One region of the Pseudarthrobacter sp. NKDBFgelt genome, then DNA from elsewhere that is predicted to be linked to it. Evidence: predicted binding sites of a transcription regulator. Region 1 holds the regulator's gene; the other holds the start of a gene.
The links. Region 1 encodes LexA, which represses DNA repair genes until DNA is damaged. Its sites were predicted from a motif close to TCGAACANNTGTTCGA; they were not measured.

Region 1 (14,609 bases):
CGAGCACGCCGGCAAGCCCCATCAGGAGAACGGACCACATCTAGGCGGAGCCCTCTTCCGAAACCGGCGCCCCGCCGCGGGCCGAAGTATTGTTGGCCTGCGTGCTGTCCGACTGGCTGCTGTCGGACTGGCCGCCGGCAGCGGGCCTGCGGAGGGCTTCCACCCAGTTGTGGAGCAGGCGCGCGCCCGCATCACCGGATTTCTCCGGGTGGAACTGCGTGGCGCAGAGCGGGCCGTTCTCGACGGCGGCAATGAACGGAGCGCCGTGCTCGGACCAGGTGACCAGGGGCGCTGCCATCCGTGGCTGGATGACATCGAAGGTCCATTCCTGGACCCCATAGGAGTGCACAAAGTAGAACCGCTCGTTTTCGACGCCGGCAAACAGCTTCGACCCTTCGGGCACCTTGACGGTGTTCCAGCCCATGTGTGGCACCACGTCGGCCGGCAGGAGTTCCACCTTGCCGGGCCATTCACCCATGCCTTCAGCTTCGGTGCCATGCTCCACTCCAGCCTCAAAGAGGACCTGGAGGCCTACGCAGATGCCCAGGACCGGCCGCCCGCCGGCCACCCGCCTGCCAATGAGGCGGATGCCGTCCACGGCTTTGAGCTCGCGCATCACGGTTTCGAAGGCTCCGACTCCGGGGACCACAAGGCCGTCGGCGTTCAGGACGTCCTCCGGCTTTGAGCTCAGGATGACTTCTGCACCGGCCCGTTCCAGCGCCCGCACAGCGGAGCGGACGTTCCCGGAGCCGTAATCCAGGACCGTGACGGTGGGCTTGCCCTCGGGCGAGGGCAGTTTCCGGGAGGCCGAGGGATCGACGATGGCACCGTCCCGCAGGACCTGGCCGCTCACAGCGCACCCTTGGTGGAGGGGATCCCCTCAACACGGGGATCCGGTTCCACAGCAGCACGGAGCGCCCGCGCGAACGCCTTGAACTGGGCCTCGACGATGTGGTGCGGATCGCGGCCTGCGATGACGTTCATGTGGAGGCAGATGCCCGCGTGCAGCGTGATGGCCTCGAACACGTGGCGGGTGAGGGACCCGGTGAAGTGGCCGCCGATCAGGTGGTATTCCTGGCCTGCGGGCTCGCCGCCATGCACCAGGTAGGGACGCCCGGAAACATCGACGACGGCGTGGGCCAGGGCCTCGTCAAGGGGGACGGTAGCCTCGCCAAACCGGCGGATGCCGGCCTTGTTCCCGAGTGCGGTGCGCAGCACCTCTCCGAAGGTGATGGCGACGTCCTCCACCGTGTGGTGGACGTCGATGTGGATGTCGCCCGTGGCTTTGACGGTCATGTCGATCAGCGAGTGCTTGCACAGCGCCGTGAGCATGTGGTCGTAGAACGGTACCGACGTGTCGATGTCCGAGATGCCGGTGCCGTCCAGGTTGATTTCCACGAGCACGGACGACTCACTGGTGGCACGTTCCATGCGCGCAGTGCGGGCCGCAGCCACGTTCGATCCGGTGGTACTCATGCGTTGGGTCCTTTTGGGCAGAAGGGGTGGTTCAGGGCGTCCAGCGCCGCTGCTTCCAGTCTAGGCGGGAAGCGTGGCCTGGCTTGCAAGGATGCTTTCCAGGGATGTGAGGAAGGTTGTGGTTTCGGTCTCAGTTCCGGCCGTGACGCGAAGATGGCCCGGAATCCCCACGTCCCGGATCAGTACGCCCGCATCCAGCAGTTGCTGCCAGACCCGGTGCGGGTTCTCCAGTCCGCCGAAAAAGACGTAGTTGGAGTCGGACGCCGCAGGTTTGAGGCCCATGCGCGTCAGCTCCGACACGATGCGGTCCCGCTGCCTCTTGATGTCTTCCACATCCGCCATCAGCGCCTCACGGTGCTGGAGGGCAGCCAGTGCGGTGGCCTGCGTGATGGCGGAGAGGTGGTACGGCAGCCGGACCAGGCGCAGCGCATCGGCAACTTCGGGTGCTGCAGCCATGTAGCCCAGGCGGGCTCCTGCCAGCGCGAAGGCCTTGCTCATGGTCCTGGACACGATCAGCCGCTCCCGGCCGGGCAGCAACGTCAGTGCACTGGGCGTCCCGTCGTGTGCGAACTCGTGGTAGGCCTCATCCACAATGACGATGGTCTGGGTTGCTTCACCGGCCTCATAGACGGCCTCCACGACGTCCAGCCCCAGTCCCGTCCCCGTGGGGTTGTTGGGTGAGCAGAGGAACACGATGTTGGGCTGCAGTTCCTTGACCTGCCGCGCCGCGGATTCGGCGCTGAGGCCGTAGCCCTCGGCGCGCTCACCGACGATGTATTCGGTGTCCGTTCCGCTGGCCAGCAGCGGGTACATGGAGTACGTGGGCGGAAAGCCGAGCGCTGTGCGTCCGGGGCCGCCGAAGGCCTGGAGGATCTGCTGGAGCACCTCGTTGGAGCCGTTGGCGGCCCAGAGGTTGGTCTCGTCCAATCCGTGGCCCAGGTATTCCGCCAGCGCTTTCCGCAGTTCCGTGAACTCCCGGTCCGGGTAGCGGTTCAGTCCTGCGGCGGCCTCGGACACCGCCGCGCTGATGGCAGCCCGCACGTCCGCCGGAACACCATGTGTATTCTCGTTGACGTTGAGGAGGATGGGGACGTCCAGCTGTGGCGCACCATAAGGGGTAAGCCCGCGGAGGTTGCTGCGGAGGGGAAGCCGGTTCAGGCGTTCTAGCTGGTCATTCACCTGAACAGTTTAGTGCCCGTGCCGGGTGCCGGAAAATGTGACGGCATCCTGTTCGCCCTCGGCATGTGCCAAATCAAGCGGCGGGTACGAACAGCTGCTGCCCCGGGAAGACCGTGCCTGCGGACAGGTTGTTCAGCTGCACGATATCCGCCACAACATCACGTGCATCGCGCTCCGGCGCCACGGTGGCCGCGATGCCCCACAGCGACTGGCCGGGCTGGACCGTCACGCTGACCGCGGACGTCGTTTCTAGGTCCGCAGCAGAGTCGGAGGCTTTCGCCGGGGAGTTGAAGAAGCCGGCCAGGGAGAGCAGCAGGGCGGCCAGCAGCACCAGGGGAATCCCGATCAGCACGATGCGGCCGCGGCGGGTCAGCCGCAGGGGCGGAAGGGCTGCCGGCCGTTCCGGCTGCCGCCCTTCAGGCCGGGACAGAAGTTGCTGCACTGAGTGCAGCTGTGGACGTGAACCCCGCGAAACAGATGTAGCTGACATGAACTGAGCCCTCCTGGACCATACTGTGCTGCCCGGATGTTCTGCTCCGCGCCCCGGCAGGGGCGTTCCGGCGCCATCTTCGAATGGCCCGTGTTCGCAGTAGAACATATGTTCGAACTTTGCTTCTTCAGTTTTAGCACCTATCAACGAACATTGTCGAGACTCGCTAGAACAAATGTTTGAAAAAGCAGTGTGGCTGGCCTAGTTTTGAACAAAAGAACAACCACCCGGACAGTCGATCAGCAGGGTCTGACATTATGGGGCGGGATCCTCCAGGGCCTGGCCGTGGAAGGGGCCCCGCGGACACCGAAAGGCATTGGCGAATATGGCAGCAGCAGCCGCCGGGGGCAGGGCAACCGCGCAACCGAAGAGGACCGCCAAGGGCCTGACGCCACGGCAAAAAAAGATCCTCGAAACCATCCAGCGCTCCGTCAATGAGAACGGTTACCCCCCGTCCATGCGGGAGATCGGTGACACTGTGGGACTGGCCAGCCTTTCAAGCGTCACGCACCAGTTGGCCCAGCTGGAGAAACTCGGCTACCTCCGCCGTGACCCTAAGCGTCCGCGCGCCATGGAAGTCCTCATGCCCCTGACCCTGGACGGCGGCGCGGCCAAGCCGGCCAGCCAGCCATCAGCAGGAATCTCCGCAGGCGGGGCCACCGTCACGGAGTTGCCCACGGCCCTGGACACCGCGATGGTCCCACTCGTGGGCCGCATCGCCGCTGGTGGCCCCATTCTTGCCGACCAGCAGGTGGAGGACGTTATGCCGCTCCCCCGGCAGCTGGTGGGCCAGGGCGAACTGTTTATGCTCAGGGTGGCCGGGGATTCCATGGTGGATGCAGCCATTTGTGATGGCGACTGGGTGGTGGTCCGCCGCCAGGCGGACGCAGCCAACGGCGACATCGTCGCTGCCCTCCTCGACGACGAGGCCACCGTGAAAACGTTCCGGCAGCGCGACGGCCACACCTGGCTGCTCCCCCAGAACACCCAGTACGAGCCCATCCTCGGGGACCACGCCACCATCATGGGCAAGGTCGTGTCAGTCCTCCGCTCGCTGTAACCGCCCGCTACTGGCCCAGGCAGAACCAGCCCACAGCCCCATTAGCCCAGGGCACATCCGGCCCTGCGCAGTGCGCTGGCCGGATCCCCCTTGGGCAAGCCGGCCCTGCACAGGGCCGGCTTCCTGGAGGCCCAGCCCTGCCCAGGGCGTCAGGTGTTTTCCCCGGCCAGCCTCTCCAGTGCCGCGATTGCCGTCTTCCGGTCCGTTGTAGACCAAAACGGCGGCAGCGCTCCCCGAAGGAACCCGGCGTAGCGCTCCGTGGCGAGCCTGGAGTCAAGGACCGCCACCACTCCCTTGTCCCCGGTGGAGCGGATCAGCCGGCCTGCGCCCTGCGCGAGCCGGATGGCGGCATGGGTGGCCGACACCGACATAAAGCCGTTTCCGCCGGCCTGCGCCACGGCACGGGAGCGCGCCGTCATCAGGGGATCGTCCGGCCGCGGAAAAGGAATCCGGTCTATCACCACAAGCCGGCACGAACCGCCCGGGACATCCACGCCCTGCCACAGGGACATGGTTCCGAACAGGCAGGTGTCGGGCTCGTCCGCAAACTGCTTCACCAGTGCCGTCATGGTGGAGTCGCCCTGGCACAGGACCGTCATGTCCAGCTTTGGGCGCAGGGCCTCGGCGGCCTCCTCCGCGGCACGCCGGGAAGAAAACAGGCACAGTGCGCCGCCGCCGGAAGCACGGATCAGCGCCTCGAGTTCGTCCAGCGCTTCCGGGGATGAGCCCCTGCCGGGCTTCGGCAGGTGCCCTGCCACATAGAGGATGCCCTGTTTGGGGTAGTCGAACGGCGAGCCCACGTCCACGCCCTTCCATTGGGGAGCACCCTCACCCACGAGGCCCAGTCCGCCGGCGGCAGGTTCAAATGCTGAACCGATGGCCAGTGTGGCGGAGGTCAGCACAACAGTGTGTCCGGCGAACAGGCCTTCCCGCAGCCGCCCGGCCACGGAGAGGGGCGCAATGTTGATCAACGCCGGCGCTGTCTCATCAGGCGGGGAGAACCCTTGCGCGGGATCAAAGGAGCTGGCGCGGGAAAACCACACTACTTCGCGGTTCTCCCGGGCAGCGAGGAGCCGTTCGCAAAGTTCCAGGATGAGCATCAGGCGGGACCGCGCAAGCTGCCTGCCGCCGTCGGGCGCTGTAGTACTGTCCCCCTTCGAATCCGAGAGGGCGGCCCGGCAGGCGTCGCGCAACTGGTCCACACAGTCCAGCTGTTCGTCATTCAGTCCGTTGGGCAGCAGCCCGTTCGGCACGCCGGCGAGGGCAAGCTCCAGGTTGGCGGCCGCGGCGTTGAGCGCGTCAACGGTGATGGCGGTGTGCTTGCGGGCGCCGGAGGCAGCGGCGTGCACCATGGCCACCGACAGCTGGCCGGACACCGCACCGGTAACCCTGTCCTGGAGTTCGTGCGCCTCATCCACCACCACCACGTCATACTCGGGCAGGACCGCCAGCCCCTCAAAGGCGCTGACTGCAAGCATGGCGTGGTTCGTGACCACAACATCGGCCTCAGCAGCGTCCTGGCGGGCGAGTTCACTGAAGCACTCTGCTGCCATGGGGCACTTTTGGGCGCCCAGGCACTCCATGGACGTCACGGACACCTGGCGCCAGGCACGGTCCGTGACGCCCGGCAGGAGCTCATCCCGGTCCCCCGTGGCGGTCTTCTCCGCCCACTCCCGCAGCCGCACCACTTCCTTGCCGAGCTGGGACGAAGGGCCGCCAACGGCTGCGGCAAAGTGCGGGACGCTGGTGTCCTCGCCCAGGCTGAACAGCTGGCCTTCCGCCGGTTCCTCGCTCGGGAAGCCGCCTTCCAGCTTGTGCCGGCAGACGTAGTTGGACCGCCCCTTGACCAGGGCCACCTTGACGGGCCTGTCCAGCGCGGGAGTGATGGCCTTGAGCAGCCGGGGCAGGTCCCTGCCCACGATCTGCGTCTGGAGCGCAAGCGTGGCCGTGGAGACCAGGGCGGGCTTGTTGCTTTCCAGGGCGTGCGCGATGAGGGGTATTAGGTAGGCCAGCGACTTTCCGGTGCCTGTGCCTGCTTGGACCAGGAGGTGGTCCCCCGTTTCCAGGGCACGGGCCACCTGCCTGGCCATCTCATGCTGGCCGGCACGGCTTTGCCCGCCCATGCCGGCAACGGCCCGGTCGAGCAGTTCGATCACGAACTGCTCGCCAGCCGTCTCCGTGGCTTCCTTGGCCACGAGGTCAGTCATTGCTGACGAAGGGTTCCAGTTCGGCCGCAAAGCCTTCACGGACCATCACCACGGCCCGCGTGCCTTGCTCCACGTGGTCCACGCTGATGATCTCGGCGTCGGACTCGTGGAGTTTACTGACCAGGTCTCCGCGGTCGTAGGGGATGAGCAGTTCCAGCTTGACGCTTGGCCTGGGAATGGCGTCGCTGATGGCCTTCAGCAGTTCCGCGATGCCCTGCCCCGTGCGGGCGGACACCACCACATGCCGCGGTTCGCGCTGCCGGAGCCGTTCCACCACGAAGGGATCAGCGGCGTCGGCTTTGTTGAGCACGATGATTTCGGGCACCTTGCGGGCATCCACTTCGCTGAAGACCTTGCGGACCGCAGCAATCTGGCCCTCAGGGTCCGGGTGCGAAACGTCCACCACGTGGAGGATCAGGTCGGCGTCGGCAACTTCCTCCAGCGTGGAGCGGAACGCCTCCACCAGCTGCGTCGGCAGGGAGCGGACAAAGCCAACGGTGTCCGCGAGCGTGTAACCCAGCCCGTCCGCGGTTTCCGCCTTGCGGACAGTCGGGTCCAGGGTGGCGAACAAGGCGTTCTCCACCAGGACGCCGGCGTCGGTCAGGCGGTTGAGCAGGGAGGACTTGCCCGCGTTGGTGTACCCGGCGATCGCTACGGACGGCACGGAATTACGACGGCGGTTGGCCCGCTTGGTCTCGCGGGCCGGCTTCATCGCGGCGATCTCCCGCCGCAGCTTGGCCATGCGGGTGCGGATGCGACGGCGGTCCAGCTCGATTTTCGTTTCACCGGGACCGCGCGAACCCATGCCGGCTGCGGCGCCGCCCACCTGGCCGCCGGCCTGGCGGGACATCGAATCGCCCCAGCCACGGAGGCGCGGCAGGAGGTACTCAAGCTGCGCCAGCTCCACCTGGGCCTTGCCTTCGCGGCTCTTGGCGTGCTGGGCGAAAATATCCAGGATCAGGGCTGTCCGGTCGATGACCTTGACCTTGACGATGTCCTCCAGGCCTCGGCGCTGGGAGGGTGCAAGCTCGGCATCCACCACCACGGTGTCCGCGCCGGTGGACATCACGATGTCCCGAAGCTCAAGCGCCTTGCCCGAGCCAAGGAATGTTCCGGGGTCCGGCTTGTCCCGGCGCTGGACCAGTCCGTCAAGGACCTCGGAGCCGGCTGTTTCCGCAAGGGCAGCGAGCTCCCGGAGCGAGTTCTCGGCGTCGGCCAGCGTGCCTTCGGACCAGAGCCCTGCCAGGACCACCCGTTCAAGGCGCAACTGGCGGTACTCGACCTCGGTGACGTCTTCCAGTTCGGTGGACAGTCCTGCGGTACGGCGCAGGGCGCGCCGTTCCTCAAGGTCCTGCTGGTCGCCGTCGTACGTTGAATGTTCTTCGTCCAGGCGGGAAATTGCCTGGGCCTTGCCGAACACTGCCTTTCCGTCGCCGCCCTTCCCATCGCCGCTTTGCGTGTTGGGGTTCCTGGCAGGTACGTCCTTGGAGAGAATCCGGTCGATGACAGCCTGGATTTCCTCGGGACTCATGTCCTGGGCGGCTGGATCTGATCCGGTGTTGGGCTGGCTGGTCATGGTCTCCTTTGAAGATTCGGCAGTTCCAGAATAGTGCCGATTGCTGGTGGTGGGGGAAGTATTCGCGCTGGGCTGACGGCCTGCGGTCATCCAAGCCTCCTGGCTTGCTGGGCCGGCGCCGCTGATGGCGGCGCCGGCAGACGTGCCACGTACACTTACGCGGCGGAAAAAGGCAGCCGGAAAACGGCGATAAGTTCAGCAGGAGGCTGACTTTCGAGTGTGGTCCGGCGACCGGAACAAAGGGATATCCGCTTGGCCCGGTGCACGCAGCGGAAGGGTCGGAGGACCTGCGTCGCTGGGTGGGACATGCTGCCGCTGGAGGACAGGCTTCGGGACGGGCGTGGCCCGTGCCGGTTACTCGAAGATCAGGAACATGCCCTCCAGCGTAGCAGAGGGCCCTGCCCGCGGTTTCCCTTTACGCTGCAAGGGGAACTACTCTGGCCAGTTATGGAGTCCGCACATTATTTCAGCGCAACACCCGCTGGCCCTTTCACCCGCAAGCCCCTGACTGTTGAACTGGCGGGGCAAACGCGCAGGCTGCAGACTTCCTCCGGCATCTTCAGCCCTGACGGGATCGACAAAGGCACAGCCATCCTGCTCACCGAGGTGCCCGCGCCGGCGCCGCAGGGAAACCTTCTGGATATCGGCTGCGGCTGGGGTCCGATTGCCCTGACCATGGCCCTCAAGGCGCCGTCCGCCCGGGTCTACGCGGTGGATGTCAACGAGCGCTGCATCGCGCTGACAAACGAGAACGCCGCAGCATTGGGCCTGGCCAACGTTACGGCCAGCACCCCTGACGCAGTGGACCCCGACCTGCGCTTTGACACGATCTGGTCCAATCCGCCCATCCGGATCGGCAAGGACGAACTGCACTCCCTGCTGAGACTGTGGCTGCCCCGCCTGGCTCCGGGCGGGACGGCATGGCTGGTGGTGCAGAAAAACCTGGGGGCGGACTCGCTTCAGCGGTGGCTTGCAGCTGAGCTGGACGAATCGTTCAGCGTGAGCCGGGAAGCGACGTCGAAGTCGTTCCGGATCCTCAAGGTCAGGAAAGCGTCCCGGTTGCCACAATAACTGCCGGACCGCTGAGCTCCACGTGTTCGTGGCCTGCGGGACCAGCGAAGAACTTTACTCCCACGACGCCTCCGGGGACGTGGACCCGCCAGGAGTCCGGGGCTTCCGCTCCTGCCCAGTGGCGGATGGCCACTGCGGCGGCGCAGGCACCCGTTCCGCAGGACTGGGTCTCCCCCACGCCGCGTTCATGCACCCGCATTGTCACCGAACCGATGCCGTCGTGCACGAGCGGCTCGGAGGGGACGACGAATTCCACGTTGGTCCCGTTGGCGGGTACGGGGTCCACGACTGGTGCGGTGAACAGGCGGGTTCCGGCAAGTTCGGAAAGCTCGGCGAGGGCTACAACGGTGTGCGGGTTGCCCATGCTGACGGAGAGGGCGGGGCGGGGAACCTCCAGGCCCTCGGCGGTCACCAGTGAATCCATGGCCTTGGCCGTAGCTTCCCCGGGGAAGATGAACTCCCACGGCCCCATGTCCACGGCATAGTCGTCGCCCGTGCGCACCACGGTCTTGACCCCGGCGCGGGTTCCGATGGCCAGGGCGCCGCCGTCGGGCAGTTCGATCAGGCCCTCGGTCCGGAGGAAATGGACGAACACGCGGACGCCGTTGCCGCACATTTCGGACAGCGAGCCGTCGCCGTTGCGGTAGTCCATGAACCACTCAGCGTCAGGGGCGGCGGCGAGCAGTTCGCGGCCCTCCGGGAGGAAGCGCGACGGGACCGCCCGGATGAGCCCGTCCCCGCCGATCCCCCGGTGCCGGTCGCACAGGGCGGCCACGGCTTCGGCAGTGATGGTGTGGACGCCCTCGGGATCAGCCACCAGGACGAAGTCATTGCCGGTGCCGTGCCCCTTGGAAAAGCGGAGCCCGCTCAGCGTGCGGAAGGCCGGCTCGGTGGTTTCTGCGAGGGTTGTGTCCATGGTTCCAAGGGTACCGGCCGGGCGGTACAGCCCTAAAAACGGGAGAGCCCTGCCGCTTTGGCCACCAGGGCCGGATCCTGCCAGTCCAGCCAGTGGATGCGCGGATCGGCGCGGAACCAGGTGAGCTGTCGCCGGGCGAACTGCCGGGTGGCCACGATGGTGTCCTCCGCGGCCTCGGGAACGGTCCATTCGCCGTCGATAACCCGCAGGAACTGCGAGTATCCCAGGGCGCGGGGGGCGGTCTTTCCCTGCCTCAGCCCGCGGGCGTCCAGCCGTCGAACCTCGGCGGGCAGGCCGGCGTCCACCATGCGGTGGACGCGTTGGGCGAGCCGGTCCCGAAGCGCCTCGCGGTCCACTGCCAGGCCTACCTGGACGGCAGGCTGGAAGTACTCGCGCTGCGGCATGAAGGAGCTGAACGGCCGTCCGGTGAGCTGGTGGACCTCCAGGGCCCGGATGATGCGCCGGTCATCTGAGAGCCTGCCGGCTGACACAGGGTCCACCCCACGCAGCCGTTCGAGCAGCACCGCGGTCCCCTGCGCAGCGAGTTCGGCTTCCAGCCGTTCCCGCACCAGCGGATCAGTCCCCGGGAACTCAAGGACGTCCAGCGCGGCCCGCACGTAAAGGCCGGACCCGCCGGCCAGGATGGCGCGCTTGCCGCGGGCGTGGATGTCCGAGATGAGCTCCCGGGCCTGCTGCTGGAACTGCGACACGCTGGCTTCCTGGGTTACCTCCAGGATGTCCAGCAGGTGGTGGGGAACTCCCCTGCGTTCAGCGTCGGTGATTTTTGCGGTGCCGATGTCCATGCCGCGGTAGAACTGCATGGCGTCGGCATTGATGACTTCGCCGCCGAGTTCAAGGGCAAGGCTGACGGCGAGGTCTGACTTGCCCGACCCTGTGGGGCCAACGACGGCGATAACAGGCGGTGAGCCCACCGGTCAGCGGGTGCGGACGGGCAACGAGGGCATACCCAGCGAAACGCCCTTGCCGCCAGCCCCGGACCCGGGTGTGGGTGCTCCGCAGGAATCTGCCTGCGCCCTGTCCCAGGCGTCGCCGGCCCGGGAACGCCTGAGGCTGTAATCCTCCAGGGCGGGATCGGCGACGAGGTGGAAAGCGGCGGCCTCGGTGATGGTCACCGTGACCAGGTCTCCCGGCCGCGGAGCGGGCGCACCCTCAGGGACCGAGAAGTGTACGAGCCGTTGGTCCTGCGAACGGCCGGACAGCCTGTGCGTCTCCCCTGCCTTCCGTCCGGACTGCGCCGTGACCATGACCTCAACGCGGCGGCCGAGCTGGCGCCCGTTCTCCTCTGCCGCAATCCGGTCCTGGAGGGCAGTCAGGCGTTCGAACCGTTCCTGGACCACTGCCTTGGGCAGTTGGTCCGGCAGGTCAGCGGCAGGGGTTCCGGGGCGCTTGGAGTACTGGAACGTGAACGCGGTGGCGAAGCGTGACTTCTCCACGACATCCAGTGTTGCCTGGAAGTCCTCCTCGGTTTCGCCGGGGAACCCCACAATGATGTCGGTGGAGATTGCTGCCTGCGGGATTTTTTCGCGGACTTTGTCCAGAATGCCCAGGAACTTGCTGGAGCGGTAGGAACGCCGCATGTCCCGAAGCACCTTGTCCGACCCCGATTGCAGCGGCATGTGCAGCTGCGGCATCACGTTGGGGGTCTCGGCCATGGCGTCAATGACGTCGTCGGTGAAGGCGGCTGGGTGCGGGCTCGTGAAGCGGACACGCTCCAGGCCTTCGATGTCGCCGCAGGCCCGGAGGAGCTTGGAGAATGCCTGCCGGTCGCCGAACTCCACACCGTACGAGTTGACGTTCTGGCCCAGGAGCGTGACTTCGATGGCGCCGTCGTCCACCAGGGCCTGGATCTCCGCCAGGATGTCCCCCGGCCGGCGGTCTTTCTCTTTTCCGCGGAGAGCGGGCACGATGCAGAAGGTGCAGGTGTTGTTGCAGCCAACGGAGATGGATACCCAGCCTGAGTAGACGGAGTCCCTCTTGGTGGGAAGCGTGGACGGGAACACATCCAGCGACTCGAGGATTTCCAGCTGTGCCTCGTTGTTGTGCCGGGCGCGGTCCAGCAGGGCAGGCAGGGCGCCAACGTTATGGGTGCCGAAAACGGCATCCACCCACGGTGCCTTCTTGAGGATTGTTTCCCTGTCCTTCTGAGCAAGGCAGCCGCCCACAGCAATCTGCATGCCGGGGTTTGCTGCCTTCACCGGAGCCAGGATGCCAAGGTTGCCGTAGAGCTTGTTGTCAGCGTTTTCCCGCACCGCGCACGTGTTGAACACCACGACGTCGGCCTGCTCACCGTCTGCCGGTACGTACCCGGCGTCCTCCAGCATCCCGGCCATCCGCTCCGAGTCGTGGACGTTCATCTGGCACCCAAACGTCCGCACCTGGTAGGTGCGGGGCTTGGGGGCACCGGATTGCGGAGCACCTCCAGCTTCTGCAGAGGGGGCGGTACCGGAAAAGGGGGAAGGGATGGTCAAACTCACCTGTTAAGGGTACCGGTTTTACGGATTGGCACCGTCGGCTCCAGCGCAGGAGTCCAGGACCTCGTTGACAATCCGGAACGCCTGCGAGGGCTGATAGCCCTTACGTGCCAGCATGGAGGCCAGCCGCCGGGTTGCCTTGTCCCTTGCGGCCCGGTCCTGCAGATCCGTTCCCGGCCGGAGCTTCCGCTCCACGAGCTGCCGGGCAGCGGCTTCCTCATCCGCGTCTGTCAGCTGGTCCAAAGCCGCGGCGGCGGTTTCCTGGTCGATGCCCTTCTCCGCGAGTTCGCGGCGGAGCGCGCCTTTTGCCAGTTTGCGCGACTGGGAGCGGCTCCTCACCCACATGTCCGCGAAATCGGCGTCGTTGATCAGGCGTGCTTCCTGGAACCGGTCCAGGACTGCCTCGGCGACGTCCTCCGGGATGTTCCGTTCGGCGAGTTTCCGGGCGAGCTGCAGCCTGCTTTTGGCCGACGCGGTCAGTTGCCGGTACACAATGTTCTGCGCAACGGACACCGGATCCGGCTCTGCGTCCTCGGCAACGGAAGAGCCGGGATCCGGGCCGTCCTGGAATGCGCCGTCATGTGAAGCTCCGCGCCGCCCGCCGGTCTTCGCCCGGCGGGGACGCGGATTGTCAAAACCGGTCAACGGCTAGAACCCGTCAACGGCCTTCAGCTTCGGGGAGTCTTTGGACTCCGGCTCCGCAGGCTTGACACCCACGCCGAGCTTTTCCTTGATCAGGCGCTCGAGTTCGGCAGCAAGCTCAGGGTTGTCACGGAGGAACCTGCGGGAGTTCTCCATGCCCTGACCAAGCTGGTCGCCGTCGTAGGTGAACCAGGAGCCGGACTTCTTGATAATGCCGTGCTCGACACCCATGTCGATGATGCCGCCCTCACGGGAAATGCCCTGTCCGTAGATGATGTCGAATTCGGCCACCTTGAAGGGCGGAGCCATCTTGTTCTTGACGATCTTCGCCTTGGTCCGGTTGCCAACGGAATCGGCACCTTCCTTCAGGGTCTGGATGCGCCGGACGTCGATGCGGATGGAGGCGTAGAACTTCAGGGCCTTACCGCCGGTGGTGGTTTCCGGGGAGCCGAAGAAGACGCCGATCTTCTCGCGCAGCTGGTTGATGAAGATGGCCGTGGTCTTGGTCTGGCTCAGCCGGCCGGTGATCTTACGCAGGGCCTGGCTCATAAGGCGGGCCTGGAGGCCAACGTGGCTGTCACCCATGTCGCCCTCGATTTCGGCGCGCGGCACCAGCGCTGCGACGGAGTCGATCACGATGACGTCCAGGGAGCCGGAGCCCACCAGCATGTCCATGATTTCCAGGGCCTGCTCGCCGGTGTCCGGCTGGGAGACGAGGAGGGCGTCGGTGTCCACACCGAGCTTCGCGGCATATTCGGGGTCAAGGGCGTGCTCGGCGTCGATGAACGCGGCGATGCCGCCGAGGCGCTGGGCGTTGGCCACGGCGTGGAGCGCCACGGTGGTCTTACCGGACGATTCCGGCCCGTAGATTTCAACAACGCGGCCACGGGGAAGGCCGCCAATTCCCAAAGCAACATCCAGGGCAATGGATCCGGTGGGGATGACCTCGATCGGGGCCCGGACTTCATCGCCGAGCCGCATGACCGAGCCTTTACCGAACTGCTTGTCGATCTGGGCCAGCGCTGCTTCGAGCGCTTTTGCACGATCCGGGGCTGCCGCCATGGTTCACACCTCTAATGCTTTCTCGCTTTGGAGTGGCCTCAGCGGCCGTTTATTGGTCATCTCTGACGCTACTGGGACCCACTGACATTCCGGCCGGGTGAGGGCGGCTATGTGGATAACCTGCTATGAAAAGCATAGCTTTACCCGAACAGGTATTCGAACAATCGTGCGGCGTGTCAGGAGAAACCGCCTAGTCCGTGCGGGGCTTGATGTCCCGGCCCAGACGCCGCTCGGCGGGAACATCCTGCACGTCGCAGACGGCCAGCCATACCCTGCGGGGCTCTATGCCGGCGGCAAGCGCCTGGTCCGCGGTGCGCCCGCCCACCCCTGCCAGGACAAGGCTGCTGCTGAGGACACGCGAGTACCCGGCGCCGAATTCGTCGTCCATGAGTCGCCAATAGTCGCTGATTCGCACCAGAAAAGTCTCTCACGATCCCG
Region 2 (14,609 bases), on a different contig from region 1:
TCCCAGCCGTCCAGCACGGCCAGGTTCACATTCTGGTTGAGGACCTGCTGGATGTCCTCCATGAACGGCATGGCGGCCTGCCGCAGGGCAAGGGTGGGTGCGGTGCGGTTGACCAGTTCCCAGAGCCGCAGGCCGGGGCGCACCAGGCCGCCGGGACCGGCGTCCAGGAGGCCGTGGTCCGCGAGCTGGCGGACCAGCCGGTGGGCAGTGGTGAGCGGCAGGCCCGCGCGCTCCGCCAGTTCGGACAATTGCAGGGCGCTGACGTCCTCGGGGAAGGCGGAGAGCAAGCGGACAATGCGGTCCACCACCGAATCACCCGAGGCAGAATTCGCCACCGCACGCACCGCTTCCGTTGAATGGGACGCGTCCAGCCTACCTTCGCCGCAGCTGCGGCGGCTAAGGCACCTCGGACGGGGCCGCCGTCGTGCGTCCGCGGAGACGGCGCCACGCGCCGGGGGCCAGGACCACGGCGATGCCGACGGCGGCGCCGATCACCGTTTCAATGATGCGGTCCCGGAGCAGGATGGTAGGCGAGGAAGGAACCACGAGGAGGGTGGACACCAGCGCCAGGGGCGTGACGAAGACCTGGGCCAGCAGGTACTGCCGGATGATGAACATCTCGGCGCCGAACTGGCACAACGCCATGACCAGGACGGTCTGCCAGGGCTGCAGGCCCAGCAGCAGGATGCCCGCCATCACCACCAGCCCCAGCACGGTGCCGATGATCCTTTGCACCCCGCGGCGGACCCGGTGCCGGGTGGTGTGGCCCACCAGCGGCACGACGGCGGCCACCATGGCCCAGTAGTTGTGGCCGAACCCGAGGCGGCTGCCGGCCCAGGTGGCCAGCGCACCGGCCAGGCCTGCAGCCACCAGGTAGCCCAAGCCCTCAAGCAGGGCAGCACACTTTTCGTCGGGGGTGCGGCGGATGGGGCGCGGCCGGGACCATGCTGCGCGGCGGCTGGGCAGGATCCGGGAGGAGAAGCCGATCAGCAGGCAGAAGGCGGTGGTGAGGGCGGCCACCAGCATGCCCTCCCACAGCGGCGGCTGGTTGGGAATGGAGGCAATGGCCGCGAAGGCGAAGATGTGGAACAGCGATCCCGCCGGGCGCAGGCGGAACCACGCGATTGCCACCGAACAGCCGCCTGCCACCAGCGTGGTGGCCAGGACCAGGAGCCACGTGGTTCCGTCCTTGTCCAGTCCCCAGGCTCCGCCGGCCCGCGCAGCGAGCGCTGCGAGGAGGATGACCAGCAGCATCAGCAGGCCGGCCCGCAGCTGCAGTGCGAAGCGGATGCCGTGGGGTTCGCCGCGGCCGTAGATGCCTGTGAAAGCCCCGAAGGACGCGAAGATGGCAAGGTCCAGCCGGCCCAGCAGCACAAGCGTGAAGAGTGGCACGAAGACACCTACCGCGCACCTCAGGGCCGGGTGGTGGTCCTTGTTGGCGGGGGCAATGTTGAACATCTCGGTGAGCATCTTCACGTGGAATAGGGCCTTCCTGCGGTGCCGGGCGTCTGGGATCTGTTTCTGGTGAGACGGGCGGCCGCGCTGACGTTCCACCAAAAATCCTATGCCCGGCATGCTTCGCACGATCGGAACGGCCGGGCAACACCGCCGAAACAGCACCACGCGATCCTTGGACCATGAAGCCCGGTGCAAGCAAGACTCCCGCGTCTGAACTGAGCTGCGAAGTGTGCGGCCTGATGCCCGAACCAACAAGGACCCGGCTGACCCTGGCGAACGTGGCCGTGATGCTGCCGATCGAGCTCCTGGTCCACGCCCTGGTGGTGGACACCCAGCTTTCCTACCTGGCCAAGGTCCTTGTGCTGACTGTTACCGCCACCGTCCTGGTGATCTGGGTGGCTGAGCCCTCCGCGGCACGGGTGCTTCGCGGATGGCTGCATGCACCGGCGCTGCGGCATCGGCGCCGGCTCGCCGGGGCGCCGGCGCTATGGAGGGCACGCACCGTCCTGCAGGATGAGCCGGGGGCGCTGCAGAAAGTCACCAGGGCCCTGGCCCGCCTGGAGACCAACATCCTGAGCATCCACGTCCACCCGGTGGCCGGCGGCGTACTGGACGAGTTTGTGCTGTCCACGCCCGGCGACGTGGACGAATACCAGCTCCTGGAGTCGCTGCACCTGGCCGGCGGTACACACTCCCACGTCTGGCCAACCACCGCGCTGGCGATGGCGGACGGGCAGACAAAAGCGCTGAGCCTGGCGGCGCGGATCGCTGATGCGCCGGACGAGCTTCCGCTGGCCGTGGCCGAGCTCCTGCGGGCACGGGTCCTTTCCCCTGCCGAGGCAGTTTTGGAGAGGTACGACGCCGGCACGCGGCTCAAGGTCCCCACGGCCTGGTATGGCCCCATCACCTTTGTCCGGCCGGGTGAACCGTTCACTCCCGCGGAGTCAGCCCGCGCCCACCGGCTCGCGGAGCTCGCCGAAATCCTGGCGCACCGGCCCGCCCCGTCCCCGCCCAACCAGGTAGCACCAGATGTCGTTTAGGGGCCGCATAACAACATCAGCTGGTACTCAGTTGGGTTACATCCGGATGTTGAGGGCTGCCGGGTCCATGGTCATGACAACATGCTTGCCCTGCCCTTCGTGGTCGCCGTCCAGCTGGTAGTCGTCGTTGTGCTCCAGGGTGATCTCCACGGTTTTGCCCTGGAAGTACTCTACGGCTGTGTCCTTCCCCCGCCCCTTGCCGATCATTCCGGCAACCACCGACAACCAGCCCAGCTTGCCGTGGTGCGGCGCCAGCACGGCAACGTCCAGCAGGCCGTCGTCCACCTTTGCCTCGGGGAAGATTTCCAGGCCGCCCTGGACCTTGCCGCAGTTGCCCACCATGACGCTGCGGACACCGCGGCGGACAGCCGGCTTCCCGTCGATCACAATGGTGGCCTTGACCGGCTTGCCGGGCAGGTTCCGGATACCTGCGTCCACGTAGGCCAGCCAGCCCACCTTGTCCTTTAGTTCCTCGTTGGTGTCGGCCATGATGGTGGCGTCGTATCCCACCCCGGCCATCACCAGGAACAGCTGCTCCATGTCCGGGTCGCTGCGGCGGGCACGGACCACATCGATCTTCCGCTCGGTGCCGGTCAGGGCCCTGGCCATGGCGCCGTCGTAATCAGTGACGTCCATGCCGAGGTTGCGGGCCAGGAGGTTGCCGGTACCCAGCGGGAGCAGCCCCATGGGCACGTCCCCACCGGACAGCACCTCGGCGACACACCGGACGGTCCCGTCGCCGCCGGCGGCGATCACAATGTCCGCCCCCTGCGCGAGTGCTTCCTTGGCCTGGCCTACACCGGGATCTTCCTTGGTGGTTTCGAACCAGAGCGGCTCGCCCCAGCCGTTCTCCACGCAGTGCTTTGCCACCAGGCCGCGCACGTCGATGTCCACCGGCTTGGCGGGATTGACGATGATTGCAGCACGCTGGAGAGAGGTGGAGCTGTTGGCAGTCATGGTGTCCTCTGATGGCAAGTGGAAAGGCTACGTCTGAGAGAAGACTAGCCTGCCCCGCGCGGGCCTCGAAGCAGGCCGGCAGGAGCTTCGCCGCGAGGGGCGCGGCTACAGTGCTTTGACGGCCCCGAGCACCTGGGCCAGCGAGTCCTTGGCGTCGCCGAACAGCAGCGACGTCTGCGGCTCGTACAGCAGGTCATTCTCGATCCCGGCGAACCCGGGACGCATGGAACGCTTGAGGAACACCACCTGCCGGGCATCCGCCACTTCCAGGATGGGCATGCCGTAAATGGGTGAACCGGAGGACGTCTTGGCTGCCGGGTTCACGACGTCGTTCGCGCCCACTACCAGCGCCACATCCGCCGTTTTGAACTCCGGGTTGATCTCCCCCATTTCCTTGAGGGATTCGTACGGGACGTTGGCTTCGGCCAGCAGCACGTTCATGTGTCCGGGCATCCGGCCGGCCACGGGATGGATGGCGAAGTCCACCTCGATCCCGCGGCTTTCCAGTGCCAGTGCGAGCTCGGCCGCGGTGTGCTGGCCCTGGGCCACGGCCAGCCCATAGCCGGGAACAATGATGACGCGCTGCGCGTAGCCCAGGAGTACTGCAACGTCCTCGGCGCTGGAGGAACGGACGGGACGTTCGCTCACGGCGGTGGATCCCGCCGTCGAGCCTCCCCGGAAGGCGCCGAACAGGATGCCCGCCACGCTGCGTCCCATCGCCGCCGCCATGGCCCGGGTAAGGATGGTGCCCGAGGCGCCCACCAGGGTGCCGGCCACCACCAGCAGCACGTTGCCCAGCACCACGCCGGAGGCGGCCACGGCAAGGCCTGTAAAGGCGTTCAGCAGCGAGATGACGATAGGGACGTCGGCCCCGCCCACCGGCAGCACCAGCAGGATTCCGGCGGCCAGTCCCAGCACCAGCAGCAGCAACGCGAGCGGAAGGGAACCGGTAGAAACGACGACGGCGGCGGCCGCCACGGCGGCGAGCAGCACCGCGGCCATCACCACGGGGAGCCCGCGGAACACCACCGGCCGCGTGGTCATCAGTTCCTGGAGCTTCGCGAACGTGACCCCCGAACCTGCGAAGGACACGGCACCGATCAGGAGCGTGAAGACGATGGCCAGCCGCACCCAGGGATCGCCTGCGTGGCTCAGTTCGAGAAGCGCCACGAGGGCAGCAGCTCCGCCGCCCACGCCGTTGAAGGCGGCAACCAGCTGCGGCATCTGCGTCATCTTCACGCCCCGGGCCACGGGCGCCGCCACCACCGTGCCGACGGCGATGGAACCAAGGATCCACGGGACGTTGTCCAGCTGCGCGGACAGGAACACCGTGACGACGCCAATCAACGCACCCAGCGCGCCGATCAGGTTGCCGCGGCGGGCGGTCCGCGGGGAACTGAGCCCGCGCAGCGCCAGGATGAAGAAGACGGCGGCGACCAGGTACAGCAGCGACGTCCACACCGGGTTCAGGAGGCTCATTTGCCGTCCGCCTTCCGGGCGGCCTGCTTGGTACCGGCCGCTTTGCGCGCATGGAACATATGCAGCATCCGGTCGGTCACCACAAAGCCGCCCACCAGGTTGGCGGTGGCAAGGACGACGGCGAGGAGCGCCACCGCGAGCACCCACGGGTCTGCAGCCTGGCCGGCGACGATGATGGCGCCCACCAGGATAATGCCGTGGATGGCATTGGCGCCGGACATCAGCGGCGTGTGCAGGGTACTGGAGACCTTGGATACCACCTCGAAGCCGACGAAGACGGCCAGGACCGTGATGGTCAGCAGGCTCATACCGTCCATCAGAGCGCCCCTTCCCGACGGGCGCCGGCCCGCTCGGCCAGCAGGTCCGCCGTCGGCTGGTGCCGCACCGTGCCGTCGTGGGTGAGGCAGGCCCCGGCGATAACCTCGTCACTGAAGTCGGGGACCAGCGCACCGTCCCGGACCATCAGCACCAGCAGGTTGGCGACGTTCTTGGCGTACAGGCGGGAAGCGTCCGACGCCATGGCGGAGGGTGCATCTTTCAGGCCGACCAGCCAGACGTGGCCGGAGCCGTCCGCGGTGGGTACGGGAACGTCCTGGCCAGGCATAGCGCCTTCCACGTTGCCGCCCGACTCGGCAGCGAGGTCCACAACCACCGACCCGGCCCGCATGCCCTGCACCATCTCCCACGTGACCAGGAGCGGTGCCCGCCTGCCGGGGACGGCCGCCGTCGTAATCAGGACGTCGGCCTGGGCCACGTGCGGTGCCAGCAGCTGGCGTTGCCGGGTGCCGGCGTCGGAACTGAGCTGGCGGGCGTAGCCGCCGGCAGCCTCCGCCGTTTCGAGGTCCAGCCGGATGAAGGTGCCGCCCATGGAGGCTACCTCGTCCGCGGAGGCGGGGCGGATATCGTTGGCGAAGACCCGGGCGCCCAGGCGTTTTGCGGTGCCAATGGCCTGCAGGCCCGCCACGCCGGCCCCCAACACCAGGACCCGGGCGGGCGGGACGGTACCGGCGGCGGTCATGTACAGCGGGAAGAACCGGGGCAGCCGGATGGCCGCCTCAAGGACGCAGCGGTACCCGGCCACGAGTGCTTGGGAGCTGAGGGCGTCCATGGACTGGGCCCGGGAGATGCGTGGCACGAGTTCCAGGGCGAAGGATGTGACGCCGGCGTCGGCGAGCGCCTGGACGGTTGGCAGTTCGGACGACGGCGATGCGAGTCCCACGGTGACGGCGCCCCTTTTCAGGGACCGGGCGGTGTCCGGGTCGAGGGGCCGGACGTGGGCGAGGACGTCCAGCTGGGCGGGATCGAGCTCAGGGACAATGTGTGCACCCGCCTGGCTGTACGCGAGGTCCGGGTACCCGGCCGCCGTGCCGGCGTCCTCCTCGAGGAGTATCTCGACGCCGAGCGCCGCCAGCTGCTTGACCGTTTCCGGTGTGGCGGCCACCCGCCGTTCACCCTCCCGGCGTTCCCGCGGTATGCCCAGTTTCACCCGCTGACTCCCCTCGCTGCATGGATGCGGGAGCGCCGCCCTGCCGGGCCGTTCCTGGTCACCTGGACCAGGTGGCTTCGCGGAGCGGCGCTGCTGCACGTAGTTGGCTTGAGTCTATGGCCCGCACCGGTGCCGCGGGAGTAGGGCGGCGTGCTTGGGTGGCAAACAGTTACCTTACGGCTGCTTGCGGCTGCTGTGTTCCCCGCCCGCCAGCCGGTAGGAATCCTGCAGCAGTTCCGCCAGCAGCTCCCCGGTGATCCCGGCCAGGCGCACCAGCACCAGCTGGGGAGAACGCTCGTGATGCGGGGTCCAGAAGTACGTTTCCGGCTCCGTTCCCGCCAGGGCCTCGCGTTCGTCAGTCTTGACGGTGAGGACTCCGGGTTCCCAGATGCGGGCCACCAGGGTCCTGGCGAACCATGCGGGCTGGCCCCAGCTCAGCCGCTCCGTGACGCCCGGCATCGCCAGGGCAATCCTGCGGACGTCAGCTTCTGTGGCCATGAGACACAGTGGCATTCCTGCCGCTCCGGGGCAAGGGCCGGCTGGTTCGCTGGTGCCGCGGGCCGGGGTGCCGTGCGGGCCCTGTCAGGTTTGCATGTCCGCCATTGCGGGCCGAAGTACATCCACCCCGCCGAGGCGTTTTGCCGGGCGGCCCTGGTAGTCCAGCCCTATCTCTCGGGCTGTTTCCTGCAGGAGCGGGACAACTGTTTGTTCGATCACGTCCTGGGAGGAGCGGTGGGTCTGCAATGAGACATTGACGGCGCCGACGGCCTCGTCTCCGCACCAGATGGGAACGGCAACGCCGCGGAGGCCGTTCTCCAGTTCCTGGGACACCATGGACCACCCCTGGCCCCGGGCGAGGCTGACCTCGTCCTTGAGGGCTTCCAGGCTGCCGACGGAGTGCTCGGTATAACGCTGCAGGTGGACCGATTCGTAGTACGCCTCCAGGCTGTCGGCCGGCAGGGCAGCGAGGAGCACCCGGCCCATGGACGTCGCCCAGGCCGGAAACCTGGTGCCCACGCTGATCGATACGTTGAGGAGCCGCGGGGACGGGACACAGGCGACGTAGGCGACGTCCGCCCCATCAAGGACGCAAAGCGACGCCGTCTCGCCGAGCTCGGACGCCAGCAATTTGAGGTGCGACTCGGCTACGCGGGGAAGGGACAGGGTGGAGAGGAAGGATGAACCAAGCTCCAGGGAGCGGGCGGTCAGTTCAAAAGATTGTCCGTCCGTCCGCAGGTACCCAAGGTCCGCCAGCGTCAGCAGGAACCGCCGGGCAGAGGCGCGCGTTATGTCCGTCGCCGCCGCGATTTGGGAGACGGTCAGGCGGGGGGTGTCCGAGGTGAACGCCCTGAGGACGTCAAAGGCCTTCCCCACCGACTTCACAAAGTACGCCGGATGTTCTTCTTCCATGGACTTCTTGCCCTTCCGAAAAATACAGGACACCGGGCCCACCTGGGTGGGTCCCGGCGTCCTTGAGCGTATCTAGCTGGAAACCTTCGCCTGGTCCGCTCCGGCACCCACTGCCTTGCGCCGCTTCAGCTGCGCGCGGAGGGGAGGGACAACCAGGGCCGCAACAGAGATGGCAAGGAGCACCAGCGCAATGGGACTGGTGAAGACGGATGCCCACCCGTCGGTGATGAGCGCGCGGCGCAGGTTTGCCTCGGCCAGGGGGCCAAGGATAAGGCCCAGAACAGCGGGGCCTGCAGGGAAACCGAAACGCAGCATAAACAGCCCCACGGCCCCGAAAATCATCATCATGAACACATCGAAGACGCTGTTGTTGATGGAGTACGTCCCCACCATGCAGAAGATCAGGATGATGACCCACAGGTAGTGGCTGGGCAGTTCCAGCAGCTTGACCATGCCGCGCATGCGCAGGAGGCTCAGCCCGAGGGTCAGGATGGTGGCGATCAGCATGATCGTGACCAGCGAGGAGACGAGGTCCGGCCGGCTGCTGAAGAGGCTGGGCCCCGGCTGGATGCCCCAGATCATCATGGATCCGATCATGACGGCCATGACGGAATCGCCGGGGACGCCGAGCGCCATGGTGGTGGTCACGCTGCCGCCCAGGGTTGCCGTGCTGGAGGTATCGCCGGCAGTCAGGCCCTCAAGGGAGCCCTTGCCGAACTCCTCCGGGTGCTTGGAGACTTTCCTGGCGTTGTCCCACGCGATGATGCCGGCGATGTCGCCGCCCACCGCCGGGACAAGGCCGACGACGGATCCGGTCACCGCGCCGATTCCCATCGGCTTGAACAGCCGCTGCATCAGTTTCCGTCCGGGCATCCACTGGCCCAGTTGGGTGACGGGCTTGACGTGGTGCAGGTGCCTGCGCCTGGTGAGAATCTGGTTGAGGACTTCCGCCACGCCAAAGAACCCGATGATGACCGGAATGAACGGCACGCCGCCGTTCAGTTCCAGGACGTTGAGGGTGAAGCGGGCGTCACCGGTGATGGGGTCACGGCCCACGGTGGCCAGCAGGAGACCGAAGGCTCCGGCGGCAAGGCCCTTGAGGATTCGTCCCGAGGAGACACCCACCATCATGGTCAGGCCGAAGACCACCAGCGCGAACATTTCCGGCGGCCCGAACTGGCGTGCGAATTCCGAAAGGGGCACCGCGGCAACCGCCAGGATGAGGATGCCAAAAAGCATGCCGAAGGCTGAGCCGAAAGCGGACGTTGTCAGGGCCAGGCCCGCTTGTCCTTTCAGGGCAAGCGGGTAGCCGTCAAAGGTTGTGGAAATGGAGGCAGGTGTGCCCGGGGTGTTGATGAGGATGGCCGGCACCCGGTCACCGAACTGGGCGGCCACGTAGATGGTCAGCAGGACGGCGAGGCCCTGGATGGGTTCCAGCGTCAGCGTGAACCCGCTGGCGAGGGCCACGGCCATGGTGGCAGTCACACCCGGGAAGGCACCCACGAGCATGCCCACCAGGATGCCCAGGCCTATGTAGAGGAGGGTATCCACCTGGAGGACGGTCATGATGCCGTCCGTGACGGGCGAGGCAGCGATCTGGATCATAGGTTCACCCGCAATGCGACGACAAAAAGGAAATGGAGGAGGGCCGTAACGATGGCCGGGAACACGAGCAGCGGCCTCCAGCCCCGGCCGCCGTACAGGGCCGTCAGCGCGACTGACGTTGCGAACGTAATCAACCAGAACTGGAGGACGTTCCACAGCATGAGGTAGCCCACCAGAATCACGGCGGTCAGCAGCATCCGGCCGATGCCCCACCCGCTGAGCGGATCAGGGAGGTTGGCCCGGCTGACCCCGCGCAGCACGTTGACCACCACCTGCAGGACGCCGAAGACGATAAGGCTCCATGCGAGCATGGTGGGCCAGAAGGGAGGCCCGAGTTCCACCCGGACCCCCGAACGGATGCCCTGGGCGAGCACCAGGACCAGGACACCGAGGCCTATGGTGACGGCGGCCGGAACCAGTTCCCTGAGCCGGTGAGCACGGTCCGTGACCAGCACCTCTGACGCCGGGTGGATATGGGCTTCGGCGTGGTCCTGCCCAGGGTCTGTTGGGTTGACGCCTGCCGGCGGCCCTGTTGCTGTGTGATCGTTCATTGGGGTTCCTCAGTAGGGGCCGGCCAGCGGAAGGCTGGCCGGCCCGTCTGCCTCGAAGTGTGTGCCTGCGCTACTTGCCCTGCGCGAGCTTGATCCACGGTCCGTAGCGGTCGGCTTCCTCGTCAAGGAACGCCGTCATCTCCTCCGCGTCCTTGAAGGTCGGCACAAGGTTGGAACCTTCGATGACCTTCTTGTACTCCGGGTCCTCAACAGCCTTGCCCATGGCGTTGGAGAGCTTGCTGACCACTTCCTCGGGCGTACCGGCCGGAGCCATGATCCCCACCCATGAAGCGTTCTGCAGGTCGATTCCTTCTTCCTTGGCGGTGGGGACGTCCGGGTTCTTTGGATCCCGTTCCTCGGTCAGCATGGCCAGGTAGCGGAGCTTGCCTGCGTCCACCTGGTTCTTCTGCGTGCCGATCGCATCGATCGAGAAGTCGACGTCACCGGCCGCCGCAGCAGCAACTGCCGGGGCGGAGCCGTCAAACGGGACGGATGTGAGCTCGATTCCGGCGAGTTCCTGGAGGCCCTGGGCGGGGGAATCCCAGACCGAGCCAACGCCCGGGCTGGAGTAGGTGACCTTTCCGGGGTTGGCCTTGGCGTCCGCGACGAGGTCCTTGAGCGACTGGTAGGGGCTGTCCACCGGGACAGCGATGGCACCGGGTCCGGCCAGGCCCTGGCCAATCGGCGCGTAGTTGGACGGGTCGATGTCGTAATCCTGGAACTGCAGGGTGGCTACCTCTACGCCCATCATCGACAGGTTGTAGCCGTCCGGCTTTTGGTCCTTCAGCCAGTTGTAGGCCACCGAGCCGTTGGCCCCCGGCTTGTTTTCGACGATAACCTCGACGCCCAGCTCTTTTTCCAGCAGCGGTGCAATGGTACGGGCTGTCAGGTCCCCCGAGCCGCCCGCGGCCCAGGGAACGGTCAGCCGGATGTCCTGCGCGGGGAAGTCGGCTTCGGAACTGCTGTTGCTGCCCGAGGCGCAACCAGTCAGCGCAAGCAACCCCGCCGTGCCCACTGCGAGTGATTTTAGAAGGGTTTTCACTACGGTTTTCTCCTTTGATACCCGTATTCCGACAAGGCTGCCGGCTGTCATCTCCAACAGTGCGCCCCATCTGGGACTTTGTACGCATTACGAACATGTGTGCATAAAACGTACAGTAGTTGTAATCTAGTTCACATCGAGGCCCGGAACAAGGCCGCGGCCGAAATTGTGACCAGGCAATCCGACCCATGGACGCTTCGCACTGGCGGGGCCGGAAGGTGGACAGAATGAGTACTCCGGCGGAGTCGTACCTGGTGGGGTTGATCGGCGAAGGAACCACACACTCCCTGACCCCTGCCCTTCACGAGAGGGAAGCCGACCATCACGGACTGCGGTATATCTACCGGACCGTGGACCTGACCGTCCTGGCACGTCCGGCTGAAGACGTGGGGGCCCTGCTCTCGGCCGGACGCGACCTCGGCTTCAATGCCTTCAACATCACCGTTCCCGCCAAACAGGTTGTCCTTGGCTACCTTGATGATCTTTCGGACGATGCGGCCCGGCTGGGGGCCGTCAACACCGTCCTTATCCGTGATGGCAAGTTCATCGGCCACAACACCGATTACTCCGGATTTGGCTCCGCCCTCGAGGAAGGCCTTCCAGGCGCGTCCCTTGGACGTGTGGTGCAGCTGGGCTCCGGCGGCGCCGGAGCAGCTACGGCGTACGCGCTCCTTGCAGCAGGAGCGGAGCACCTGTGCGTCCTGGACCTGGATCCCGCCCGGTCCCGGGAGCGGGCCGAGGCCCTGGCGCGGCTCTTCCCAGACAGGAACATCGAATGGCGGCCGATCGGCGAGCTAGGGGATCTGATGTCCAATGCGGACGGGCTGGTGCATGCCACCCCCGTGGGGATGCACGCCCATCCGGGCATGCCCCTGGACGGGGAGCTGCTCCAGCCCCGCCACTGGGTGGCCGATATTGTCTACCGCCCGATCGAAACCGAACTGGTTAAGGCCGCCGCTGCCAAAGGGTGCCGTGTGCTGGACGGCGGCCACATGGCCGTGGGCCAGGCGGTGGACGCCTTCCGCCTCATCACGGGCGTGGAACCGGACCGCTCGCGCATGAGGCAGCATTTCCTGTCCATGCTCCGGCAGGGGGCGTAGGCCCCAGCCGTGTGCACCCTTGGAGGGGTTAACCCCGCGCGCTGAGATCGGCGGAGATGAGTTTCGCCGTCGCAATGATCTCCTGCGCCACCGAGGCCAGGAAGGCGTCCGGGTCCGGCTTGGCAGCCACGGACTGGGCCTGCAGGGACACGTTGACGGCCGCCACAACCCTGGACCTGTCGTACACGGGGGCGGCCACGGACATCAGGCCCAGCTCCAGCTCCTGGTCCAGCAGGCACCAGCCCTGCGCCCGGACCGTCTCAAGGACTGGCAGAAGGTCCTTGGCGGTGCCCAGGGCGCGCGGGGTCAGCGGTTTGATCTCGGCCGTGGCCAGGTAGGCCTTTAGGTCCGCCGGGGGCAGCCCGGCGAGCAGAACGCGGCCCATGGACGTGGCATACGCCGGGAAGCGGGTGCCCACGGTAATGCCCACGTTCATGATCCGGCGGGTGGTCACCCGCGCGATGTAGGCGATGTCAGCCCCGTCGAGCACCGCCGCAGAGGTGGACTCCCCCAGCTTCAGGGACAGTTCCTCTAGGTGCGGCTGCGCCATCTGCGGCAGCGACAGCCCGGACAGGTACGCGTAACCCAGCTGGAGCACCTTGGCCGTCAGCGCGAAAGTTTTACCGTCGGTCCGCACGTAGCCCAGTTCCACCAGCGTGTGCAGGAACCGCCGGGCAGTGGCGCGCGTCAGCCCCGTGCGGCCTGCCACCTCCGTCAGGGTCATCACCGGGTGGTCCGTATCGAATGCACGGATGACGGCGAGCCCGCGGGCCAGGGACTGGACGTACTGGTCGCTGGCCTGCGGGGCACCCGCTGATGCTGCGTCGGTCATGGTTACCAATCCTAGGGCCGGCTCAGGCCGCGGCGGCCGCCTTGAGCGGAACAGGCACCAGTTCCTGGAGTTCCTCCAAGGTGCAGCCGAAGGTCTCACGGACGGTGATGCCGCCGGGCCCGGTGAGGAAGACGGCTTTGTCCGTGTACACGCGGGTGACGCAGCCGACGCCGGTGAGCGGGTAGGTGCAGGACTCCACGATCTTGGAGGCGCCTTCGCGGGTGAGCAGGGTCATCATGACGAACACGTCCTTGGCGCCGGTGGCCAGGTCCATGGCGCCTCCGACGGCGGGAATGGCGCCGGGAGCGCCGGTGTGCCAGTTGGCGAGGTCGCCGGTCACCGATACCTGGAACGCCCCCAGCACGCAGATGTCCAGGTGCCCGCCGCGCATCATCGCGAAGGAGTCGGCGTGGTGGAAGTAGGACGCCCCCGGGAGTTCGGTGACGGGGATCTTGCCGGCGTTGATGAGGTCCTCGTCGATCTCGTCACCCTTGGCTTCCGGGCCCATGCCCAGCATCCCGTTCTCCGTGTGGAGCGTGATGTCCTGGTCCTCGGTGAGGTAGTTGGACACGAGCGTGGGCTGGCCGATGCCGAGGTTCACGAACGAGCCCGGGGCGATGTCCCTGGCCACCAGGCGGGCGAGGTCGTCCCGGCTCAGGGGGGCCTCGGAGGTTTTGATGCTCGATTCCATGACGCCCATCTCAGGCCACCTTCTCTTCAGTGCCAGTGGTGCTGCCGGCGGTATTGCCGGCGGCCGCGGGAACGCGGACCACGGTATTGACGTAGATTCCGGGAGTCACCACGTTCTCGGGATCCAGTTCCCCGACAGGAACGATCTCGGACACCTGGACGATGGTGTGCTTCGCGGCCGCGGCCATGATCGGGCCGAAGTTCCGGGCAGTTTTGCGGTACACCAGGTTGCCCTTCCCGTCGGCCTTGAGTGCCTTGATCAGGGCGACGTCGGCGTGGATGGGGGTCTCGAACACCTGGCCGCGGCCGTCAATGATCCGGGTTTCCTTGCCTTCGGCGAGCATGGTGCCGTACCCGGTGGGGGTGAAGAACCCGCCGATTCCCGCGCCGGCGGCCCGGATGCGTTCGGCCAGGTTGCCCTGCGGCACCAGTTCCAGCTCGATCTGCCCGGCCTTGTACTTGGCGTCGAAATGCCAGGAGTCGGACTGGCGCGGGAAGGAGCAGATCATTTTCCGGACCCGGCCTTCCTTGATGAGCAGGGCCAGGCCCTGGTCGCCCTGGCCGGCGTTGTTGTTCACCACCGTCAGGTCCTTGGCGCCGCAGTCCAGCAGCGCGTCGATCAGTTCGAACGGCTGCCCGGCGTTGCCGAACCCTCCGATCATCACGGTGGAACCGTCCTTGATTCCGGAGACGGCCTCCTGGACCGACTCTACGAAGTTCAGCATTGCCTATGCCTTTCCTGTAATGGTGCCTGCGGAGGAGGTGACGTTTTCGAGGACCACGGCCAGGCCCTGGCCCACGCCGATGCAGATCGCCGCGACGCCCCAGCGTTCCCCGGTGGTCTGCAGGGACCGGGCGAGGGTGCCGAGGATGCGGGTTCCGGAGGCACCCAGGGGGTGGCCCATGGCGATGGCGCCGCCGTGCCGGTTCACGATGGAGTGGTCGATGCCCCAGGCGTT

Region 2: the regulator LexA is predicted to act here: its motif matches at 11,118-11,133, upstream of ACKAE7_RS16915 (shikimate dehydrogenase).

The regions. Positions count from the first base shown of each region.
Region 1 is NZ_JBJURL010000010.1:33,572-48,180, forward strand. It holds gene ACKAE7_RS04420 (hypothetical protein) at 1-22, opposite strand, end outside; gene hisH (imidazole glycerol phosphate synthase subunit HisH) at 41-853, opposite strand; gene hisB (imidazoleglycerol-phosphate dehydratase HisB) at 850-1,476, opposite strand; gene ACKAE7_RS04435 (histidinol-phosphate transaminase) at 1,537-2,655, opposite strand; gene ACKAE7_RS04440 (LysM peptidoglycan-binding domain-containing protein) at 2,729-3,145, opposite strand; gene lexA (transcriptional repressor LexA) at 3,471-4,205, shown strand; gene ACKAE7_RS04450 (ATP-dependent DNA helicase) at 4,355-6,412, opposite strand; gene hflX (GTPase HflX) at 6,405-7,988, opposite strand; gene ACKAE7_RS04460 (class I SAM-dependent methyltransferase) at 8,436-9,059, shown strand; gene dapF (diaminopimelate epimerase) at 9,031-9,975, opposite strand; gene miaA (tRNA (adenosine(37)-N6)-dimethylallyltransferase MiaA) at 10,008-10,907, opposite strand; gene miaB (tRNA (N6-isopentenyl adenosine(37)-C2)-methylthiotransferase MiaB) at 10,911-12,470, opposite strand; gene ACKAE7_RS04480 (regulatory protein RecX) at 12,489-13,112, opposite strand; gene recA (recombinase RecA) at 13,116-14,171, opposite strand; gene ACKAE7_RS04490 (DUF3046 domain-containing protein) at 14,362-14,586, opposite strand.
Region 2 is NZ_JBJURL010000075.1:2,755-17,363, reverse strand. It holds gene ACKAE7_RS16975 (IclR family transcriptional regulator) at 1-335, opposite strand, end outside; gene ACKAE7_RS16970 (FUSC family protein) at 397-1,476, opposite strand; gene ACKAE7_RS16965 (ACT domain-containing protein) at 1,638-2,498, shown strand; gene ACKAE7_RS16960 (diacylglycerol/lipid kinase family protein) at 2,535-3,455, opposite strand; gene ACKAE7_RS16955 (NAD(P)(+) transhydrogenase (Re/Si-specific) subunit beta) at 3,561-4,934, opposite strand; gene ACKAE7_RS16950 (NAD(P) transhydrogenase subunit alpha) at 4,931-5,251, opposite strand; gene ACKAE7_RS16945 (Re/Si-specific NAD(P)(+) transhydrogenase subunit alpha) at 5,251-6,420, opposite strand; gene ACKAE7_RS16940 (MmcQ/YjbR family DNA-binding protein) at 6,595-6,918, opposite strand; gene ACKAE7_RS16935 (IclR family transcriptional regulator C-terminal domain-containing protein) at 7,003-7,830, opposite strand; gene ACKAE7_RS16930 (tripartite tricarboxylate transporter permease) at 7,903-9,435, opposite strand; gene ACKAE7_RS16925 (tripartite tricarboxylate transporter TctB family protein) at 9,432-9,986, opposite strand; gene ACKAE7_RS16920 (Bug family tripartite tricarboxylate transporter substrate binding protein) at 10,057-11,028, opposite strand; gene ACKAE7_RS16915 (shikimate dehydrogenase) at 11,256-12,128, shown strand; gene ACKAE7_RS16910 (IclR family transcriptional regulator C-terminal domain-containing protein) at 12,157-12,960, opposite strand; gene ACKAE7_RS16905 (3-oxoacid CoA-transferase subunit B) at 12,983-13,660, opposite strand; gene ACKAE7_RS16900 (3-oxoacid CoA-transferase subunit A) at 13,662-14,375, opposite strand; gene ACKAE7_RS16895 (thiolase family protein) at 14,379-14,609, opposite strand, start outside.